4 regions of the Streptomyces sp. NPDC048275 genome follow, and region 2 is predicted to be linked to each of the others. Evidence: riboswitches for the same ligand, from Rfam matches in the RefSeq annotation. Region 2 holds a riboswitch; each other region holds the start of a gene.

Region 1 (2,192 bases), on a different contig from region 2:
GTTCGGCTACGCGAGATGAGCCTAACCGGCTCGGAGGGATCGGCCAGCCGGTCGACCACCTCTTGGGCAGAACTGAGGGTAAACATTGTTCCCCCAGGGAACAAAAAGCCCCGCCCCGGCGCGTACGGGGGAACACGCGCCAGAGCGGGGAGCCCGTGGGGACGGGGGTGACCCTCACCGGGGTCTCCAGTGTGGAGACCCCTCTTATGAGGGGGCTGTCATTCAGCTGAGGGCAGCCGAGGTCACCCCAGGCCGGCCGAGGTCAGCCGAGGTGAAGCTGCTGACCCGGGTAGATGAAGTCCGCGTCGTCGACGATGTCCTTGTTCAGCTTGAACAGCTGCTGCCAGCCACCCTTGACGTTCTTCTTCTCGGCGATCGTGCTGAGGGAGTCACCCGCGACGACCTTGTACTCGCCGTCACCCTTCGCGACCTTCTCGCCGGTCGGGGTGGAGACGGTCTTCTCGGCGGCCGGGCGCTCCGCCGAACGGGAGGCGGGCTGCTCCGTCGTACGGGTGGTGCTCGCGCTCTGCGTGTCGGCCGAGGGCGAGCTGCTGCTCGCACCGCCGCCGTTCGGGGTGCTGGACAGGCCCGTGCCACAGGTCGGCCAGGCGCCCTTGCCCTGCCCGGCGAGGACCTTCTCGCCGATGGCGATCTGCTGGGACTTGGAGGCCTGGTCGGCGGTGGAGGCGTAGGCGGTGCCGCCGTACGCGGCCCAGGTGGAGGCCGAGAACTGCAGGCCGCCGTAGTAGCCGTTGCCGGTGTTGATGGACCAGTTACCGCCGGCCTCGCACTGGGCGACGGCGTCCCACTCGGAGTCGGTGGCGGCGGAGGCGCTGCCGGCCGCCATCAGCGGGGCGGCGATGGCCACACCGGTCACGCCGGCGAGCGTGGCGATGCGGGTAGTCCGATCGAAAGCGGTCGGGCGGCGGTGCTTGCCCTTGCTGGAAAGCAGCATGGAGTGATCCCCTCACCGACGCCTGCGAGGTGAGCTGTCGGGTTCGGGCGGGTGAGTGCCCGGCCGCGCGCTCTCGGCGCACGTCTTCACCCCAAGCCACTCCCGGTCAACTACCGGGCGTGGCACTTACCTTGGGTCCCCCGCTCCTGCCTACGGCGCTTGACGCGTCGACTGTTCCCGTACGGCCGCTGGCAGGATTCGGCGTTGCGATCGTCGGGGCCCGCTGTGGCGAGCGGTGATGACCGTAGACATGCGATCGGCGGAATTTCAAAGACGATCAGGGCTTCTGAGACTCATGTCTCACTCTGATCAAACCGGACATTCCGCAGCGAACCATGACGTGAACTCCCGCTACTTTTCGCCCGATTCAGCACCAACTGCAAGGCTCTGACCGGGGAGGATGAGGTCCGGATCGGCGCCGACCGTCCCCTCGTTCACGGCGTACAGCTCCGACCATCCGCCTTCGAGGTCAAGGGAGTCGGCGATGTTCCAGAGACTGTCCCCGACACGGACGACGTACGAGCCGTCGACGACGTCTCGGGACGCGCCGGAGTCGCGGGAGGCGTGTCGGCCGGAGGGGTCGCCGGTACGGCCGTCCGCCGAACTGCCGGTCGCGATACCGCTCGTGTCCTCGTCGGCACTGCCGCCGCGATGGCGCCCGGCGCTCGTCGTCGCACCCTCGGACGCACTCGACGAGTCGTCGCTCTGACCCGACTTGCCCGACTTATCACTCTTCGCCGTGGCTGTGGACGAGCTGTCGGAATCCTGAGAGTCGGAGTCACTCTTGCCGCCGGACGACGTGGCGGCCTTCGTCGTGTTCTTGGTCGCACCCGAGGACGAGTCGGACGACGGCGAGTCGGATGAGTCCGACGAATCGGAAGAACCGGATGAATTCGACGAGCCGGACGAGCCATCCGCCACACCCGTGTCGACCTCGAACTCGGCCGAGTTCGCACTGAGCCCGGAGAGCGGTCCGCAGGTGGGCCAGGCGACGAGGCCCTTGTCGTCAAGAAGCCGTTCGGCGAGGGCTATCTGCTGCGAGCGACTGGCCTGGTCAGCGCTGGGCGCGTAGCTGAGGCCGCCGTACTTCTCCCAGTTCTCCTGGGTCACTTGCAGGCCGCCGTAGTACCCGTTGCCGTTGTCGGCACTCCACTCGCCGCCGCTCTCGCACTCCGCGACCCGGTCCCACGTGGTGCCGTCGGCCGCACTCGCACCGGTGGCACCGAGCAACGGGATG
Region 2 (2,192 bases):
CCCGGCGGCCTTCCAGGCGGACTGGGTGAGACCGGAGCAGTCGTACGAGTCCGGTCCGGTCGCGCCCCAGACGCACGGTCTGCCGATCTGTCCACGGGCAAAGGCGACTGCCTCCGCGCCCTTCCTGCCGTACCCCGACTCCGAGCCGCTGCCGGTGCTGATGAAAGCTGCGGCGCCGGTTGAATGGGCTGCGGCAGAGGTTGTCAAGGCTGCGTCGAAGCTTGTATAGGCGGCGTCGACGCTTGCATAGGCCGTGTCGACGGTTGTATTGGCCGTGTCGACGGCCATGTCGGCGCCGAGGCCGGCCGGTTGCTGCCACAGCCACTCCTCGCCGGCTTGGCGGGGAGCCTGTTCCTCGGAGGTGCGCCAGGTGTCCTCGGCCCGGGGCTCGATCGCCGGGAGTTGCGCACTCTGCTGTGCGGCGTGCTTGGACAGCAGTCCACGGGCTGTTGCGAGCTTTTGCTGGATCTGTTCTTTGGAGGTCCTCAACGAGGTGTGCGGAGGCTCGATGGCCAACGCGGGCAGGGCCTTTGTGGCCTCCCCCTGATGTGCCTCCTGCGCGACCGGCAGCGCGGCCATGGGCCCGGCGGTCAGCTCCGCCACGGGACCGGTGGGCACCCCGGCGGCGGGCCCGGCGGTCAACTCCGGGACGCGCGAGCCGGTCACTTCCCGTCCACGGCCGGTGCGTTCGTCCTGCGGACGCCCCGCAGGGCCCGTGGGCCGCGCGTTGGCCGCGCGGTTCGGCATTCTGTCGGCCGGCAGCCGGGCCGGCACGGTCGGGCCCAGCCGCGCGCGCCCCACGTCGAACCACCGCTTGGCCACGTTGTTGTCGAGGGCGGGATCGGTGCGCGGGCGCCCGTTGCCGGGTGCAGGATTGCCGCGTTGGCGTGATCCGGTGGTCGTGGCGCGGGTCGCGTTGTAGGTCCCGGTGGCGGTCTCGGCCTGGTTGTAAAGGCTGTTGATCCGCTGCTGGACCTCTTCGCGGCTCGGCTCGTCGTTCCCTGCCGAGGGCGTGGCGCCGGCAGTCCGGGAAGCCTGGGCCTCAGAGGTGAGGGCCGCGGCCGAGAGGGCGGAGTCGCGCATGCCAGGGAGGCTCATGCCTCCAGGACGCGGGGTGCGTTCCGGCGCCATGGGGGGACGTACTCCTTCCGTGCTCCGCCTACCGAGTTGGCTGTCTGGTTCGGGCGAACAGTGTGGAAGGTATGCCCTACAGCCCGTGCCCTGATGGGCAGTTGGGCCGATTCACCCCAAGATCGGTTGGGTCTCCGGCTGTTTTGGGGTGCAGCGGACTCGGCGGAGGTCGCACAACCCGGCGAGGTTCGCCGGAGGGAGTCGTGCGGCCTGCCTGCCAATCTAGCCAACTTGTGTGCCTCACGTGAAGGTTGAAGTGTGAAATGTCCCATATGCATTTCGGACCTGCTGAATTGGGCATGAGGAGAAGGTCTCCGTGCCCCGGCCGGCGACTCCTCGACCCCGCTCTCAAGGCCGCACCGGCGAGTGGGGCAGGTCACCTCGGGATCTGCTGCTCGAACCAGACGACCTTGCCGGTGCTCAGTCTCGTAGCTCCCCAGCGCCACGCGAGTTGATCGACCAGGAACAGGCCGCGGCCGCCCTCGTCGCCCGGCTCGGCGTGCCGCATCCGGGGCACCTGGGGCGAGTCGTCGGTCACCTCGCAGCGGAGCACGTCCGAGCGGAGCAGCCGCAGGGTGATGGGCCGGGAGGCGTAGCGCACGGCGTTCGTCACGATCTCGCCGACCATGAGTTCCGTCGAGTCGAGCAAGGATTCCAGGCCCCAGCGGCGCAGTGTCCTGCGGGTCAACCGGCGTGCCTGTCCCGCGGTCAGCGGGTGGGGGGCCAGGAACCAGTACCCCACGCTGTCCGCGGGGAAGCCCTCGAATCGCACGATGAGCAGCGCGATGTCGTCGTCCCGGACACCCGGGCCCAAGGTGTCCAGCACTTGGTCGCACAGCGGTTCCAGTGAGGAGGTGGCGAGCCTGTGGGCTGCGCCTTGGAGGTGGGTGCGCAGAGCCGCGACGCCTGTACCCACGTCTGTTTCATGGGACTCGACGAGGCCGTCGGTGTACAGCAGGAGGGTCGCTCCGGTGGGCGCGGGCATCTCCACCGATTCGAAGACGACGCCGCCGACGCCGATGGGAGCGCCCGGCGGGACGTGCAGTACCTCCGCGCGGCCG
Region 3 (2,192 bases), on a different contig from region 2:
CAGCGAGCGCAGATCCTCGCTGTTGCCCCTCCTGGCCCGCTCCTGACCCAGTCTGACCAGGCCTCGAAGCACCTTGAGGTGGGCCTCGGTGCGGCGCTGCGCGGCCCTGGCGGCACCCAGCGGCTCCAGGAGCATGCGCATCTCCAAGAGATCGGCGGCCTCCTGCTCGGTGGGCTCCGCGACGCATGCGCCCGCGTGTCGACGGGTGAGAACGAAGCCCTCGGCCTCCAGGGTGCGCAGGGCCTCGCGCACCGGAACCCGCGAGACGCCGTAGCGGCGCGCGAGCAGTTCCTCGGTGAGCCGGCTGCCGCGCTCGTAGACACCCGCGACGATGTCGTCGCGGATCGCTGTGCATACCGAGTGCGCAGGAACACGCATGCCGGACCTCCGCTTTAATCCCCGTGAAACGCCGTCGATTGACGCTTGTTCAGTGACTCTATTGCAGAGACTCGGAATTTCCGATGGCGGGCCGGAATCCATGGATATTTTTTGGACAGAGTCGTTCGAAACGACGAAGCCCCGGCTGGGTGAGCCGGGGCTTCGGAAGTACTGCCGCAAGTCAGACGTTCACTCCGTGCGAGCGGAGGTAGGCGACGGGGTCGACGTCGGAGCCGTACTCCGCCGTCGTGCGGGCCTCGAAGTGGAGGTGCGGTCCGGTGGTGTTGCCGGTGGCTCCGGAGAGGCCTATCTGTCGGCCCGGGGTGACCGTCTGCCCCACGGAGACGGCGATGGACGACAGATGGCCGTACATCGTGTAAGTGCCGTCGTTCATCTTGATGACGATCTCGTTGCCGTAGGCGCCGCCCCAGCCGGCCGTGACGACGGTGCCGGAGCCGACCGCGTGGACCGAGGTCCCGGACGCCGCGTGGAAGTCGACGCCGGTGTGGCTGCCGGACGACCAGAGGCTGCCGCCGGCCTGGTAACCGGTGGAGACGTAGGAGCCGGTGATCGGCGGGACGAAGGAGTTCAGACGCTTGCGTTCGGCGGCGCGGGCGGCGCGCTCCTCCGCCTCACGCTCCTTCTTGGCCTCTTCCGCGGCCTGCTTCCGCGCGGCCTCCTCGGCCTGCTTCCGCGCTGCGGCCTCCTTGGCGGCGCGCTGCTGGGCGGCGGCCTGCGCGTCTATCTGCTCGGCGACCGAGTCACCGATCGAGACGGCCTGGGTCAGTCCAGTCCGGTCGGCGGAGGTGTCCGCGGCGAACGCCGGGGCGGCCAGGGTTCCGATGACACCGGTGCTGGTGAGCGCCGCGACGCCGACGGCGTTCGTGGTCGTGCGCTTCACGCGGCTCGGACGGCGGTGCTTCCCTGAGCCACAGGTGAACGCCATGTAGGGGCTGGTCCTTTCCTTCCTTCTCGCCTACCGGGTTAGCTGACGGGTTCGGAGCAGGAAGGTCTCCTACGGACCCCCTTCGGATCATGAAGGGCGTCCGATTCACCCCAGGGACTGCGTATGGGTCCCCGGCTCCCCTGGCTCGCGCCGTACGGGGACTCGGCGATGACTGTCCGGTGCCGCGGGCGCGGCGCACTGCCTGACGAACAGCCGGACCGACGCTAAACGGGACATCTTTCAATCAACAAACGGATCACGGCTTTTGTAGCGCATGCCACAGGGCAGACAGGCAACCTCCCTACCAATACGGACAAATGGGGGCCCAGGAGGCTCTGCGGCCTCCTGGGCCCCCATGGGCCGTGCTGTCCTACTCGGCGGTCACAACGCTCACTTCACCGATTCCCAGAGCCTTGACCGGCTCCTCGATCTGCGCGGCGTCACCCACCAGGATGGTCACCAGACGGTCCACCGGGAAGGCGCTCACGGCGGCCGCGGTGGCCTCCACGGTGCCGGTCGCGGCCAGCTGCCGGTACAGCGTCGCCTGGTAGTCGTCCGGCAGGTACTGCTCGACCTGGTCCGCGAGCGTGCTCGCCACCGCGGCCGCGGTCTCGAACTTGAGGGGCGCCACACCCACCAGGTTCTGTACGGCGATGTCGCGCTCGGCGTCCGTCAGGCCCTCGGCCGCGAGGGTGCGCAGCACCTTCCACAGGTCGTCGAGCGCCGGGCCGGTGTTCGGGGTGTCCACGGAGCCGCTGATCGCCAGCATCGCGATGCCCGTAGCCCCCCCGGAGGGAGAAGGCGCCGCGGCGCGCAGTACCTGGCCGAACGCCCGCACACCGTAGGTGTATCCCTTCTCCTCGCGCAG
Region 4 (2,192 bases), on a different contig from region 2:
GTCGAACGAGGAGGATGGGATCGCGGTGGTGCTGGAGCGGTTGTTCCGGAGCGGTTGTTTCCGGGGCGGTGTCTCCAGTGCGGTGGTTCCGCGGCCGGTGGGCCCCGTTGACGTTGTTCAGTAGGGTCCGTTGACGTTGTCGATCGAGCCGTACTTCGCCGCCGCGTAGTTGCAGGCCGCCGTGATGTTCGCGACCGGGTCGTAGGGGTTCATCGATGTGCCGGGCACGTGGTAGGCCTTGAAGGTCGGGTCGATGACCTGGAGGAGGCCCTTGGAGGGGATGCCGGCCTTGGCGTTGGAGTCCCAGTTGTTGATGGCCAAGGGGTTTCCGGAGGACTCGCGCATGACGTTGCGGTAGATACCGTTATAGGTGCCCGGTATGCCGGATTTGGCCATGATGTCCAGCGACTGCTTGATCCAGCCGTCGAGGTTGTTGGTGTAGGTCTTCGCCGAGGCGAGGGCGGCCGTGGTCGCCTTGGGGGAGGCTTTGATGGTCTTTGTGCCCACTGTCAGCGTGAGGCCCGGGCGGAGCGTGGTCGGGTCGGCGCCGATGACCGCACTGTTGGCCTCGTACAGCTTCTTCCAGCCACCGCTCTTGGGGTACTTCGCGGCGATCGTGCCCAGGGTGTCACCCGCGACCACCTTGTACGTGATGAGCTGGACCTGAGGGGTGGGGCCGGCGGAGGCGGCCTGCGCGCCGGTCGCGCCCAGGATCGGGAGAACGAGGGCGGCTCCGCCCGTTGCCGCGGCGATGAAACCGCGGGTGAGGGTGCTGGTCCTGGGGTGGCGGTGCTGACGTGCGGCCATGGTGAAGTCCTCTCCGGCGCCTGCGAGGTGAGCTGTCGGGTTCGGGCGGGAGGTGCCCGGCCGCGTTTGGGTGCGGCTTCACCCCTAGCCGCTCCGGAGTCCGGATCGGCGATGTGCTTGGGTCCCCCGCTCCTGCCGTGCGCGTGTGGGTGGGTGGGTGGGAATCCGGGCGGCGGCAGGATTGGGCGGTCCGTCCGGATCGACGTGAACGTATGCGAGAGCACATGTCGGAAACAAGGCCTGATTTCCCGGTGTAGATCGCTTTCTCCTGGTCGGAGCGAGGGATGAATTGCCCGATTATTCCGGAACGTGACGCTCAACTTGCCGTCCGCAAAGGGGGAATAGCTGAGCGAGGGGAGGGGTTCACGCGCGTCCGGGCGTGACCCATTTCACGCGACCAAGCATGAGTAAAGCGGCAATGGGGGCAACTCGGGCATTACGCTTCGAGTGTCCAGGCGGCAGAGCCGTCGGGCAGGGTCGGCCGCACCTCTCACACCGACAGGTCCATGTCCGTGTCTTCGTCCGGGAGCCGGCCCGCGTCGGGCTTGAAGTAGAGGCCGTAGGCCCAGTATTCGGGGAGTTCGTGGCACATCAGGTCGGGGTACGGGGCGAACTCGCCGCTGAGTAAGCCCTGTTGATTCTCGCCACCGCTTCCGCCCGCGAGACCCCGAAGCGCGTCACCATCTCGTGGGCCAGCTCGCGGAAGTACGCGAGCATCCCCTTGTCGAGGTCCATGAGGAATTCTTCGGTCCGTGCCACGGTCCTCAGGGCTACCCCAAGGCGCCGCCGGGACTCCAGTGGGGCGCCGCGTCGGCGACGGCCGCCGTGCGGGGGAATCTCCTCTCCCATGTCCTATGGAAGACCACCTCGTCGCCGTCCTTGCAGATCAGTTCGTTAGAGGTGATGAAGTCCTCAGCGTCGCAGGTGATTTCGGAGTGCGTCTCGACTGTGGCGTTCCATGCCAGGTCCGGGCGGTGGAGGCGGATCGACCAGTCCGAGCGCGCGCGGGCGCTCAGAGGGTCGACCTCCTGGATCGTGTACATCTCCCGTGCGTCCTCCGTGCATTCGAGGCCGTCCGGGTATACGCGGGTGCCACCGTGGTGGGGGTCGACCTCCAGGCGCCACTCGCCCTTCGCCACGTCGCGTACGACGACACGTTCCGGGCGGGGTTCGTCGAAGGTGGTCGGGGAGGCCACTCCGAGGGGTTCGGACTGCTCGGGTTCCTCGAAGGCGATCGAGGGGTCCGACTCGCGCGCTCGTACGGGAAGTTCGAGGGAACTGCCGTTCGGGTCCAGGGTGAAGCCCGCCTCCGAGCCCGGTTGGGGCCAGATCCACGGCCAGTACGCCGAGGAGACGGAGAGGCGGATGCGGTGCCCCGGCGGGAA

What was found. A riboswitch is a leader RNA that binds a small molecule or an ion and turns the genes downstream of it on or off. The one in region 2 is predicted to bind cyclic di-AMP.
Region 1: it holds a riboswitch for cyclic di-AMP, as region 2 does, so the genes downstream of both, AB0D57_RS40645 (transglycosylase family protein) here and AB0D57_RS15700 (NlpC/P60 family protein) in region 2, are expected to answer to the same signal.
Region 3: it holds a riboswitch for cyclic di-AMP, as region 2 does, so the genes downstream of both, AB0D57_RS18885 (M23 family metallopeptidase) here and AB0D57_RS15700 (NlpC/P60 family protein) in region 2, are expected to answer to the same signal.
Region 4: it holds a riboswitch for cyclic di-AMP, as region 2 does, so the genes downstream of both, AB0D57_RS00415 (LysM peptidoglycan-binding domain-containing protein) here and AB0D57_RS15700 (NlpC/P60 family protein) in region 2, are expected to answer to the same signal.

What each region holds. Positions count from the first base shown of each region.
Region 1 covers NZ_JBEZLR010000115.1:22,273-24,464, forward strand. Annotated here, with positions in the region: gene AB0D57_RS40645 (transglycosylase family protein) at 263-955, opposite strand; cyclic di-AMP (ydaO/yuaA leader) riboswitch at 960-1,123, opposite strand; gene AB0D57_RS40650 (transglycosylase family protein) at 1,307-2,192, opposite strand, start outside.
Region 2 covers NZ_JBEZLR010000021.1:94,777-96,968, reverse strand. Annotated here, with positions in the region: gene AB0D57_RS15700 (NlpC/P60 family protein) at 1-1,083, opposite strand, end outside; cyclic di-AMP (ydaO/yuaA leader) riboswitch at 1,141-1,306, opposite strand; gene AB0D57_RS15695 (ATP-binding SpoIIE family protein phosphatase) at 1,508-2,192, opposite strand, start outside.
Region 3 covers NZ_JBEZLR010000028.1:73,836-76,027, reverse strand. Annotated here, with positions in the region: gene AB0D57_RS18890 (GntR family transcriptional regulator) at 1-378, opposite strand, end outside; gene AB0D57_RS18885 (M23 family metallopeptidase) at 560-1,324, opposite strand; cyclic di-AMP (ydaO/yuaA leader) riboswitch at 1,337-1,502, opposite strand; gene AB0D57_RS18880 (pitrilysin family protein) at 1,695-2,192, opposite strand, start outside.
Region 4 covers NZ_JBEZLR010000001.1:87,496-89,687, forward strand. Annotated here, with positions in the region: gene AB0D57_RS00410 (HAD family hydrolase) at 1-124, shown strand, start outside; gene AB0D57_RS00415 (LysM peptidoglycan-binding domain-containing protein) at 118-807, opposite strand; cyclic di-AMP (ydaO/yuaA leader) riboswitch at 812-973, opposite strand; gene AB0D57_RS00420 (hypothetical protein) at 1,399-1,566, opposite strand; gene AB0D57_RS00425 (CocE/NonD family hydrolase) at 1,578-2,192, opposite strand, start outside.